Regions from separate parts of the Massilimicrobiota sp. SW1139 genome, predicted to be linked through region 2. Evidence: predicted binding sites of a transcription regulator. Region 2 holds the regulator's gene; each other region holds the start of a gene.
What was found. Region 2 encodes HrcA, which represses chaperone genes, less so after heat shock. Its sites were predicted from a motif close to TTTTAGCACTNNNNNNNNNNNAGTGCTAAAA; they were not measured.
Positions count from the first base shown of each region.

Region 1 (4,300 bases), on a different contig from region 2:
GCAACTAAAGTTTCAATATGTCCCTGAATGAAACGTTTAAGTGGTCTCGCTCCAAAAGTAGGATCAAAACCTTCTCTTGCGATTTCTTCTTTAGCCCCTTCACTCACTTGAACTGATATATTTTGTTGTTCTAGACGTTTAGAAAGCTGAGCAATAAATTTATCAATAATCTTATAAACAACTTGATTATCTAATGAATTAAACATGACAATTTCATCAATACGATTCAAGAATTCTGGTTTAAAATGAGTTTTTAATTCCATTTCAACTTCATGTCTTGTTTCTTCATTATTACCTTGTAATAAATATTGTGAGCCAATATTAGATGTCATAATAATGATTGTATTTTTGAAGCTAACAACATTGCCTTTAGAATCAGTAATACGACCATCATCTAAGACTTGAAGCAAAACATTAAAGACTTCAGGATGTGCTTTTTCAATTTCATCCAATAAAACAATACTATAAGGCGCACGTCTAACAGCTTCTGTTAATTGGCCACCTTCTTCATATCCAACATAACCTGGAGGAGCACCTAATAAACGAGAAACACTAAACTTCTCCATATATTCACTCATGTCAATACGTACAATATTCTTTTCACTATCGAATAATTGTTCTGCTAAACTCTTTGCGACTTCTGTTTTTCCTACTCCAGTTGGCCCAAGGAACATAAATGAACCAATTGGACGGTTTTCATCATTGATTCCAGCACGTGATCTTAAAATAGCATCACAGATCTTTTCAATCGCTTCATCCTGTCCAATAACTCTTTTTCTTAAAGTATCATCAAGATGTAATAATTTTTCTCTTTCAGATTCCATCAATTTATGAATAGGAATACCTGTCCATCTAGCAATAACTTCACTGACTGTATCAACTGTTACTTTTTCCTGTAATAAAGCATCATCAGACTCTTGTGATTGATAATCAGCAATTTCTTTATTAATACGGGGTAATGTTTCATACTTGATTTTTGAAGCTTCTTCTAAATTACCTTCAGTTTCATATTTATCTTTAAGGGCTTCATATCTCACCTTTTGATCTTTTAATTCTTTAATATGATCTAAAGCTTTCTTTTCTTCTTTCCATTTATCTGTTAAACCTGTTACTTGTTCATCTAATGAAGCAATACGACTCTTAATTTCATCTAGACGTTTTTCATTATCTGCATTTTTATCTTCTTTTTCAATAGAAATACGTTCCATTTCCAAACGATTTTTTTCTCTTGTGATAACATCTAATTCTTCTGGTAAAGAATCAATTTCCATACGTACAGATGCACATGCTTCATCAATCAAATCAATAGCCTTATCTGGCAAGAAACGATCAGTAATATAACGTTCACTCATATTCACAGCTGCCACAATGGCACTATCTGTAATCTGTACACCATGATGAGATTCAAAGCTATCTTTTAAACCACGTAAAATCGCAATTGTATCGTCACTATCTGGTTCATCAACTTGAACTTTTTGGAAACGTCTTTCTAAAGCAGCATCTTTTTCAATGTACATACGATACTCATCTAGCGTTGTTGCTCCAATACAGTGAAGTTCACCACGTGCTAACATTGGTTTTAATAAGTTAGCTGCATCCATAGCACCATCTGTTTTTCCGGCTCCAACAAGCTGATGAATCTCATCAATGAATAAAATGATATTTCCTTCAGATTTTTTAATTTCATTTAATACAGCTTTTAATCTTTCTTCAAATTCACCACGATATTTAGCACCTGCTACCAAAGCTCCTAAATCAAGTTCATAAAGAGTCTTATTTTGTAAGCTGACAGGCACGTCATTTTTAAAAATACGCCATGCCAATCCTTCAACAATAGCAGTCTTTCCAACACCTGGTTCACCTATCAAAATAGGATTATTTTTTGTTTTACGTGATAAGATTTGAATAACACGTCTAATTTCTTCATCACGACCAATAACAGGATCTAATTTTCCATCCTTAACATCTTGAATAAGATCTCTACCATATTTTGTTAAAACTTCATATTGATTTTCTGGTTGTGGATTATTAACCATATTTCCACCTCGCATTTCCTGAATAATCTTTTCTAATTCTTTTTTATTTAAATGATATTGTCGAATCAAATCTTGAATAAATGTTGATTGCACTTCAAACATTGCCATAATCAAATGTTCAACACTTGTATATTCATCTTTATAATCACTCATCACTTTTTGAGCTTTTATCAACAATTGATTCAAATCATATGATATTCTTAATTGACTTTCATCAACACCATTGACTCTTGGTTTTTGTTGTTGTTTATTTCTTAAAAATGTTTCTAACTGTTGAATATTGACATTTGCTTTTGATAGCACACGATATAAAATACCACTTGTATCTTCCAATAATGCTAATAAAAAATCTTCAACATCAACAACCTGACAAGACATTCCTAAAGTCTGTTGCATGGCTTTTTGCATAGCTTCCTGCATAGCTGTTGTCCATTTTTCTATATTCATCTTCATCACTCCTTTAGCACTCATTATATCCAAGTGCTAATTATAGTATACCATGTTTTTTAGCACTGTCAACCCCGAAGTGCTAAAATGTTTATTAAAATTCAAATACTGTTTTTATAATGAATAACCTGACTTATTCAAATCAAATATCATCAGTGTAGACTTTGACTTCAACTGCCCCATAAATTCCGATATAGAATATTTTGGTGGAATTTCAAGTAACATATGTATATGGTCAGAACATACTTGCCCCTCTATAAGTTCTACATCCTTGAATCTGTTAATCAACAGTATCAATATCTCTATGATATCTCTTCTTAATTTATTATATATGATGAGCCTTCTATATTTTGGTACGATAACTATATGATATTTTCATCTATATGATGTATGTGATAAACTATTTATGTCTTTCATAGACTAACCTCCTTTGATTCTTTTGTTTCTTAGCTGCCAGGCTAAATTCATTGTATCATTGGAGGCTTTTTACTTTCAACGTGCTAAGCTTAATTCTTTTACCACGCGTATAACACGTGGTATTTTTAATAATAAAAAATCTTTAGGATTCTCCTAAAGATCATATTTTTTTAAAATACCCACACCAATTGGATATGGTCCCGTATGCACACCAATTGTAGCGCCAATTTGTTGAATTAAAATAGGTTCATGGAAGTCTGGATAAGCTTGTAACATCACCTCTTGCAAGCTTTCTTTAAACTTTTCTCCTTCTTGTTGATCATAGCCATACCCAACACAAAAACGATAATCATTTGGTGAAAGCTGGTTATCTTTAAAATATTTTACAGTATGGTCAAGAACTTTCTTTTTAGATTTTTCACGTCCACGTGTAACACCCATTGCAAATATTTCACCATCATGAAGTACAATTAAAGGTCTAATTCCTAATGTTTTCGCTGCAACTCCAGCAACTTTACCAATTCGTCCACCATGAATGAGATATTCAAAATTTCCAACTGTAAAGAAAATACGTCCTGACGATTTGATATTTTCAATTTTTTGAATCACTTCGTCATATTGATAGCCAGCCTCTTTCATTTGGGCAGCCTCAATAACCAGTAAACCTTGTAAAACAGTATTCACAGTAGCATCAATAATCGTAATTTGACGTTCAGGATATTTTTCATCTAACATCATTTTCGCATTCATAGCACTGTTATAGGAACCAGAAAATTTAGTCGTAATACATATACATATAATATCTTCCTGATTTTCCAGGATAGGTGTAAAAGTTTTTATATAATCTTCAATAGAAGGCATAGAAGTTTTAGGAAAAACATCTTTATGATCAACCATAAATTGATAAAATTCATGCACTTCTAAATCTTCTTTTTCTTTTTGATAGTGTTCATTATCCGTTGTTATATAAAATGGAACAACATGAATATGAAACTGATTCATCAATGACTGATCTAAATCACATGAACCATCTGAAACTATCTGATACATTCTTATTCCTCCTTTCCATTATGATATTGATTGAATACAGAGTACAGGTCGTGAATTTTCCACAATCGCATATTCTTCATTCATTTGATTGGATACACACAGAGGATCATTTCTTTTTAAGATGTAATGATCCAATGGATAATGACAATCTTTTAATGTCACGACGCTCTCATCAAAAGCAAATATAGAAAAATAATGATATTGATCTTTAGCAAGATAATGTTGACCTGGTTTTAAAACAAATATCTTGTTCCATTCATCATAGATCGTGATAGAGATATCCTGATATTTTTCTAACAAACATAGTACTGCCATAAAATGATCAATACGGCGATGTGTCACACCATATA
Region 1 covers NZ_SJOR01000001.1:38,264-42,563, reverse strand. The annotation lists gene E0K96_RS00200 (ATP-dependent Clp protease ATP-binding subunit) at 1-2,483, opposite strand, end outside; partial or broken gene tnpA (IS200/IS605 family transposase) at 2,625-2,849, opposite strand; gene E0K96_RS00190 (DegV family protein) at 3,054-3,950, opposite strand; gene E0K96_RS00185 (thiamine diphosphokinase) at 3,969-4,300, opposite strand, start outside.
Region 1: a site for HrcA is predicted at 2,541-2,571, ahead of E0K96_RS00200 (ATP-dependent Clp protease ATP-binding subunit). Genes of this name have one in related genera too.

Region 2 (4,300 bases):
GGTTGATTATCAGCAGCAGTAGAGAAGATTTGTGATTTAGTTGTTGGGATAGTTGTATTTCTTTCAATTAAGACAGTCATAACTCCACCCATTGTTTCAATACCTAATGATAATGGTGTTACATCTAGTAAGACAATGTCTTTAACATCTCCAGCAATAACTCCACCTTGGATTGCAGCACCCATAGAAACAACTTCATCAGGGTTTACTGATTTGTTAGGTTCTTTTCCAAGTAATCTCTTTACTGATTCTTGAACTGCAATAATACGTGTAGAACCACCAACTAATAAAACTTGATCAATATCACTTGGAGACATACCTGCATCGCTTAATGCTTGTCTTACAGGTCCTTCTGTACGCATAACTAAATCATGTGTTAATTCATCAAATTTAGCTCTTGTTAGTGTTAATTCAAGATGTAATGGACCAGCTGGACCAGCAGAAATGAATGGTAATGAAATTTGAGTTTGCATCATACCAGAAACATCTTTCTTTGCTTTTTCTGCAGCTTCTTTTACACGTTGCATAGCCATTTTATCGTTGCTTAAGTCAACACCTTGTTCTTTTTTGAATTCAGCAACAATCCAGTTCATGATAGCTTGGTCAAAGTCATCTCCACCTAAATGGTTATCACCAGCAGTAGCTAAAACTTCAAACATACCATCAGCTAAATCAAGGATAGAAACATCAAATGTTCCTCCACCTAAGTCATAAACTAAAACTTTTTGTTCTTTATCTAATTTATCAACACCAAATGCTAATGCTGCTGCAGTTGGTTCGTTGATAATACGTTCAACTTCTAATCCAGCAATTTTACCAGCATCTTTTGTTGCCTGACGTTGAGCATCATTGAAATATGCCGGTACTGTAATAACAGCACGATTAACTGATTCACCTAAATAAGATTCAGCAGTTGCTTTTAAGTTTTGTAAAATCATAGCTGAAATTTCTTGAGGTGTATAATCTTTACCATTAACATGTTCTTTATAGCTTGTACCCATATGTCTTTTAATTGACATAACAGTTTCTTTGTTTGTAACTGCTTGACGTTTAGCAGCTTCACCAACAATAATTTCTCCATTTTTGAAAGCAACAACAGATGGAGTTGTTCTTAATCCTTCAGGATTTGCAATAACTTTTGCTTCACCATTTTCCATCACACTTACACATGAGTTTGTTGTTCCTAAATCAATACCAATAATTTTATTACCCATAATGATCATCCTCCTAAAATTTATTCATTGACTTTGACTAAAGATGCACGAATAACGCGATCTTTCAATTTGTAACCTTTTTGAAGTTCTTCTACAACAACATTGTGATCAAAATTTTCATCTTGTGTTGTCATAACTGCCTGATGTAGATTTGGATCAAATTCTTTACCTTGAGCTTCAATCACTTCTACACCATTTTTCTTTAAAATGTTCATCAACTGATCAAAGATCATCTGATAACCTTTCAAGAAAGTTTGAACTTCTTCACTTGGATTTTGCACATTCAACGAACGTTCAAAATTATCCACTACTGGAAGTAATTCTTCAATAAATGACTGCATCATAAATTTTAATGAATTTTGATGTTCTTTTTCTAAACGTCTTTTTAAGTTTTCCATATCTGCAAAAACTTTATAATAATCCGTTTTCCATGTATTGACTTCTTCTTCCAATTTTTTCATTTGCTTTTCTAAGCTTTCTGTTGTATTCTCATCTTTCTTTTCTTCATTTTCATTTGTTTGTTCATCTACAACTTCTTCTGTCACTTCTTCTTTTTCAGTTTCCTTTTCCTTTGCCATTGTTTCACCTCTATTCATCATCTTCATCATTTTGACTCACAAGAACTTCTTCTAAGCTCTTTGAAATATACTCAACTAAAGAAACGACTTTCTCATAAGGCATACGTGTTGGCCCAATGACTGAAATAGATCCTTTAGACTCATTCCCTGTTTTAAACGAAGCTGAAATCACCGAAACATCATTTAAATCCTTTATTGGTGAATCACTTCCAATTCTGACCGTTACACCATCTTCCAAAGCAATCGGTTCCAAACTTTTCCAAGATTGTGAATTTTCAAATGCAGTTACTAAACGACGTAATTTATTCACATCGTTATATTCTGGCTGATATAACATATTCTCTTTTCCAGAAAAATAAACATTGTTATTCGCAAACTTCATAAATGCTTCCAAGAAAGCATTGAATAGAACTTCATGTTCTTTAATACGAGCACTTAATATAGGTTTGACATCTCTTTCTAAACGATAAACGACTTGATTCATCGGTGTTCCATCAAGCAGTTCATTCATGACATTGACACAACTCGTTAAATCTTCCATATAAGCATTATTCGTAATATTGAAGTTTCGATTTTCGACATGTCCTTTATCTGTGACGATAATGGCTGTCACAGTATGTTCAGACAAAGGAACAAGCGTAATATTCTGTAAATGTTCATAAATTGCATTTGGTCCTAATGCGACTGTTGTCAAATGAGTCAATTGACTTAAAATTTGGCAACTCTCTTTAATAATTTCATTTAAAGAGCGATGTCGGTCTCCCAAAATTGTTGAAACCTGATTTTTCACCTCGTCATCTACACTAGGTTGCATCAAGGTATCGACATAAAAACGATATCCTTTTGTTGATGGGACACGCCCTGAAGACGTATGCGTCTTCTCTAAGTAACCGTGTTCTTCTAGAAACGACATTTCATTTCTAATTGTTGCACTCGAATAAGGAAGCTGATATTTCGTCATTAAGGTTTTTGATCCTACTGGCTCAGCCGTTTCCACAAATTCTTCAACAATACATTTTAAAATCAGTAATTGCCTAGCTGTCAGCATATCATAGCCTCCTTTAGCACTCCTTTTCCTCTTGTGCTAATTACATTATACTCATCTTTTTAGCACTGTCAACACTTTTGTGCTAAAAAAGAATGAAAAACAGGTCATCCCTGTTCATCTTCTAAAAAATCTATTAAAATATTATTGAGATAATCCATCCCTAAAGATGTTGTTTTTAAATATCCATTCGTTATTTCTAAAAAATTCATATTTTGATATTTAGTAATGACATCTTGATATTTCACTTGAAAATCAATATCAAATAATCTATTCATTTCCTCAAGAGAAATCCCTTCATTCAAACGTAAACCCATCATGATTTTTTCAAACAAGCAATCCTCCATAGACAATGGAATATCATTTTCTAAATAATGATGATTCAAATAACGTGTCAAAGATTTTGTATTTTCATAACGATGATGTTTTTTTAATGAATGTGCAGAAAGACCAATCCCCTCATAATCCTGATAATGCCAATATACAAGATTATGCAATGATGGTTTATAACGATAATAATTACTCACTTCATATTGATGGAAACCATATTTTTTTAATTCTTGTCGTATAAAATGATACCACTTGGCATCTTCTTCATCATCCAAAGGCTGATAATTCATATTTTTTAAGATTGTATGATCCTCTAAAATCAACGCATAATAGGAAACATGTCCTATGTCTAATTGACATAATTGTTGAATATCTGCTTGAACATCTTCTAATGTCTGATCTGGTAAACCATACATCAAGTCAATATTAATATCCTGAAAGCCTATTGTTTGAGCATCTTTTATGAGTTCTAAAACTTGTTTAGAGGTATGAACTCTACCAATCTTTTTTAATAAATCATCACGAAAGGTCTGGACACCAATGCTTAAACGATTGACACCATTTTGAAAACAAAGCTCTAATTTTTCTTGATCCATTGTTTCTGGATTGACTTCGATACTATATTCTTGAACTTGTTTGGAAAAAGGTTTTAATAATTCAAATAAGTATTGAAGCTGCTGATAAGTAAGAGCAGTTGGTGTTCCACCACCAATATAGATACTATCATAAGATGTTGATAAAGCTTTATCTTTTATTTCAAAAGATAAAGCTTTTAAATAATCCCAGGCCCATTTTTCATCATAAAAGACTTTACAAAAATCACAATAACTACAAATATGCTGACAGAATGGAACATGAACATATAAAGCACTCATGATAAACCAAATTCTTTCGCTAATCCACCTAGAGAGGTTTCTTTATAATCACTAGATAAATCTTTACCCGTTTCTTTCATGACTTTGACAATAGTATCAAAAGACACTTTGTTTTTTCTTAAATAACCTAACTGTTTAGCTAACATTGCTGCATCTAATGCACGTAATGATCCATATCCATTACGCTCAATACATGGAATTTGAACATAACCACCTACAGGATCACAAGTCAATCCTAGATTGTGTTCTAATCCCATT
Region 2 covers NZ_SJOR01000007.1:61,211-65,510, reverse strand. The annotation lists gene dnaK (molecular chaperone DnaK) at 1-1,214, opposite strand, end outside; gene grpE (nucleotide exchange factor GrpE) at 1,235-1,792, opposite strand; gene hrcA (heat-inducible transcriptional repressor HrcA) at 1,803-2,840, opposite strand; gene hemW (radical SAM family heme chaperone HemW) at 2,945-4,042, opposite strand; gene E0K96_RS05680 (L-serine ammonia-lyase, iron-sulfur-dependent, subunit alpha) at 4,039-4,300, opposite strand, start outside.

Region 3 (4,300 bases), on a different contig from region 2:
AAGTCATTTCTTTATTATAGTGGATATGTTATTTTTGAAGTACTTGCAATTTTGTTCTTTAAAAGATGAATATAAAGTGTGAATTTACAATAATCTATTTGATTAATAAGATCTGATGATAAAATCACAATTCAACCAATTATCAGGTTGTAAAAACAAAGAATTCTAGAAAACTATTAATTTCTAATGTTAAATTAACATAAGAAGAATTTTAAGGGCTTGATTACGCATTAAATCTATAGATATAGATGATATGAATAATTTGAAAATCAATCTTTTGATCAGAACTAAAAATAGACATAGTCACAGGACTATGTCTATTTTTAAAGTCTATATAAAAATGATTTGAGTGTATATTCATTGTTTTTTAAATACCAACAATAAAATACAGCATGTGCATCTGGATCTGTAATAGGAATAATTTTACGATTCGTTGGTACACCTTCTAAGTTCATCATAATGTCTGAAGTAAATGAAGGTAAAGAAGAAAGTTCTATAAGATCATAGAATACTGTTCTATCCTGTTGAACAAGAAATTTTGTATTAGGCATTGTCTTTTTATGCATATCATTCCAAAATCCTATATTTGACATTAATAACATTCTTCCTCCATCCATCTCCTTTAATGTTAGAGATTTTCTTGAAGGGGAATAAATTATGGTTTTATGGGCTGGTAGATTTCAAAAAGAATTAAATGCAAATGTCAATGCATTTAATTCTTCCCTATCATTTGATGCGAGATTATATAAACATGATATTATGGGAAGTCTTGCACATGCGAATATGTTATATCATCAAGGGATTATAGATGAAATCAGTTATCAAGAAATCAAACAAGGATTAAATGATATCTTAAATGATATCAATACACATCGATTGGTATTTGATGAAACTGCTGAAGATATTCATATGTTTATAGAAAGTGAACTAACAAAAAGATATCCTAACAATGGTAAAAAGCTCCACACTGCAAGATCTAGAAATGATCAAGTTGCATTAGATTTAAGATTGTATGCAAGAGATGAAATACAAGATATTAAAAATATGTTGAAAGATTTGATACACACATTATGTTACCAATCTTCAAATCATCTCTATACATATATGTGTGGTTATACCCATTTACAACGTGCTCAACCGATTACCTTTGCTCATCATCTTATAGCATATGCACAAATGTTTTATCGTGATATAACAAGATTAGGAGATTGTTATAAACGTATGAATGTTTCACCATTAGGTTCAGGTGCATTGGCAACAACAACATATCCTATTGATAGATATTTTGTTGCACAACAATTAAACATGGATGATATCACTTATAATTCATTAGATGGAGTTAGTGATCGAGATTATGCTATTGAATTATGTCATGCTCTAGCAATCATTATGATGCATTTATCAAGATTGAGTGAAGAAGTGATTTTATGGAGTTCATGGGAATATAAGTATATTGAATTAGATGATGCTTATGCAACAGGATCAAGCATTATGCCACAAAAGAAAAATCCGGATATTGCAGAACTTGTAAGAGGAAAAAGTGCAAGAGTAATCAGTGATGTATCAACTCTACTGACTATGATGAAAGGATTACCTCTTGCCTATAATAAAGACATGCAAGAAGATAAAGAAGCTTTATTTGATGCTATTGATACTGTAAAACTTTGTTTGCCTGTTTTTAACGATATGTTAAAAACAATGAAAGTCAATGTAGAACAAATGAGAACCTTTGCAGCAAAAGGCTTCATTAATGCAACAGATTGTGCAGATTATTTAACAAAGAAAGGTTTAGCATTTAGGGATGCTTATTATATTACTGGAAAATTAGTATCTTATTGTATAGAAAGCAACTATGTTTTAGAAACATTACCATTAGAAATCTATCAATCATTTCATGAACTGTTTCAAGAAGATATATACCACGCTGTGTCATTAGAAACATGTGTGAATAATAGAAATGTTGTAGGTGGTCCAGCTCCAGAAACAGTGAAAAAGAGTATTGAAATGATGAAAAATCAATTGGGGGAAAAATGTGTTTAATTTGTGACAGAATAAAAATGATAAAGAATGGTACAAATCCATATTTTGTAAAAGAACTTGAAACTGGTTATGTGGTTATTGGAGATAATCAGCATTTTAAGGGATATACTTTATTTTTATATAAAGATCATAAAACAGAATTATTTCATTTAGAAACAATCAAAAAAATGAAGTTTTTAGAAGAAATGTATATTGTAGCTGAAGCAGTTTCTAAAGCTTTTAATGCAGAAAAAATGAACTATGAATTATTGGGAAATGGAGATACACATCTTCACTGGCATTTATTTCCAAGAGTCAATGGTGATTTAGGAAAATATGGTAATAATGGTAAGGGACCTGTCTGGTGGTATCCAATGCAAAAAATGTATGATGATTCTAACTGTCCTACAAATGAAGAATTAAGGATAATGAAATCAAGATTATTAATGGAGTTAGATAAACTCTTGTAAATACAGATTTTTAATAAATTCATATGATTATATGTTGACATAATGTGTGAAAAAATGTTTTTAGCACTCTATACTTGACTCTGCTAAAATGGAGGACTATAATATAAATAGAAATAAGGAAAGAGAATGAAAAAGGCAATCCTTACTTCTCATATCAAACATTGTTCATTCTCTAACAATGCTTAGAATTATTCATAAGAGGTGATATATATGTTAATGCCTAGTATTTTTGGAGAAAGTTTATTTGATGACTGGTTTGATGATTTTGACAAGGAATTCTTTGGAAAGAAAAATCCATTGTATGGAAAACATTCAAGAAATGTGATGAAGACAGATGTACGAGAAACAGAAGGAACATATGAATTAGATGTGGATCTTCCAGGCTTCAAGAAAGAAGATGTGGAATTGTCATTTGACAATGGCTATTTGACAATTTCAGCTAAAAAGAGCTTAAATAAAGATGAGAAGAATAAAGAAGGACAATATATCCGACAGGAAAGATATGCAGGAAGCATGAGTCGAAGCTTCTATGTGGGAGAAAGTGTACCACAAAGCGATATCAAGGCTAAATTTGAAGATGGAGTCTTGAGAATATCAATACCAAAACAGGATATGAAAGTCATCGAAAACAACAATACAATTACGATTGAATAAATAGTCAGGGTTCGAGAAATCGAACTCTTTTTTTGTAGACAATTCATGAAATTTCTTCTATTATAGAAAAGTCCTATAAAAAAATGTAGAAGTATGCTATAATACAACCGTTAAAATAAAATGTGTGGGAGAAAGATATGATTGGTTTTTATAATTATACTGTCATATTAACTTATTTAAGTTTGATAAGTGCTTTGTTTGGAACGCATTTGGCATTTAAAGGGAATTTTAGTGGAGCACTTATTTGCTTATTATTAAGTGGTGCTTTTGATTCTTTTGATGGAATGGTAGCACGTACTAAAAAAGACAGAACAGAGGAAGAGAAAAAGTTTGGGATACAAATTGATTCATTAGCTGATATGTTTAGCTTTGGTATTTTTCCAGCTATTATTGGATATACCATGATGGATTCTATTGTGTGTGGTGTAACTTGGTTATGGTTTTTTATTTTTGCGTTATATGCTTTATGTGCTATTAGTAGACTGGGATATTTTAATGTGGTTGAAGAAATGCGACAAAAAGAAACCACAGAAAAAAGAAAATACTATCAGGGTTTACCTGTTACAAGTGCAGCATTAATCTTTCCAGCTATCTATTTATTAAGACATGTTTTGACAGCTGAGTTGACGTATAGTATATATGCATTGGTTATGTTTGTTGTCGCATGGGCATTTATTATTAATTTTCAAGTAAGAAAACCTGGTTTAAAAGGCATTTTAGTTATGCTTGTTATGGGTATTTTGATTTGTACAGGATTGTTGATGTTATGAGAATATTTGATCGAAGTGGACAAGAACTCATTGTCAATCAAAGCCAAAATCAATTATTAAAATTTTTATACAGTCATTTTTTAGGAAGATGTGCACTAAAAGTGTTAACCCTTCCTTTTATTACCCACATTGGTGGCTGTTATATGAATAGTCGATTTTCAAAACGTAAGATACAGCCGTTTATTCAACAAAATCAAATTGACATGAGTCAATATGAAAAACAGGAATATAGCTGTTATAATGATTTTTTTACTAGAAAAATAAAAAAAGAAGCAAGACCTATTTGTATGGAACATGATCTTTTGATTGCACCTGCAGATTCTAAATTAACCTATTATCCAATTCATCAAGATACATATTTAACAATAAAGGATACTGTCTATTCTT
Region 3 covers NZ_SJOR01000003.1:35,314-39,613, reverse strand. The annotation lists gene E0K96_RS02545 (MurR/RpiR family transcriptional regulator) at 1-82, shown strand, start outside; gene E0K96_RS02540 (hypothetical protein) at 324-602, opposite strand; gene argH (argininosuccinate lyase) at 658-2,040, shown strand; gene E0K96_RS02530 (HIT family protein) at 2,058-2,489, shown strand; gene E0K96_RS02525 (Hsp20/alpha crystallin family protein) at 2,700-3,143, shown strand; gene E0K96_RS02520 (CDP-alcohol phosphatidyltransferase family protein) at 3,281-3,913, shown strand; gene E0K96_RS02515 (phosphatidylserine decarboxylase) at 3,910-4,300, shown strand, end outside.
Region 3: a site for HrcA is predicted at 2,548-2,578, ahead of E0K96_RS02525 (Hsp20/alpha crystallin family protein). Genes of this name have one in related genera too.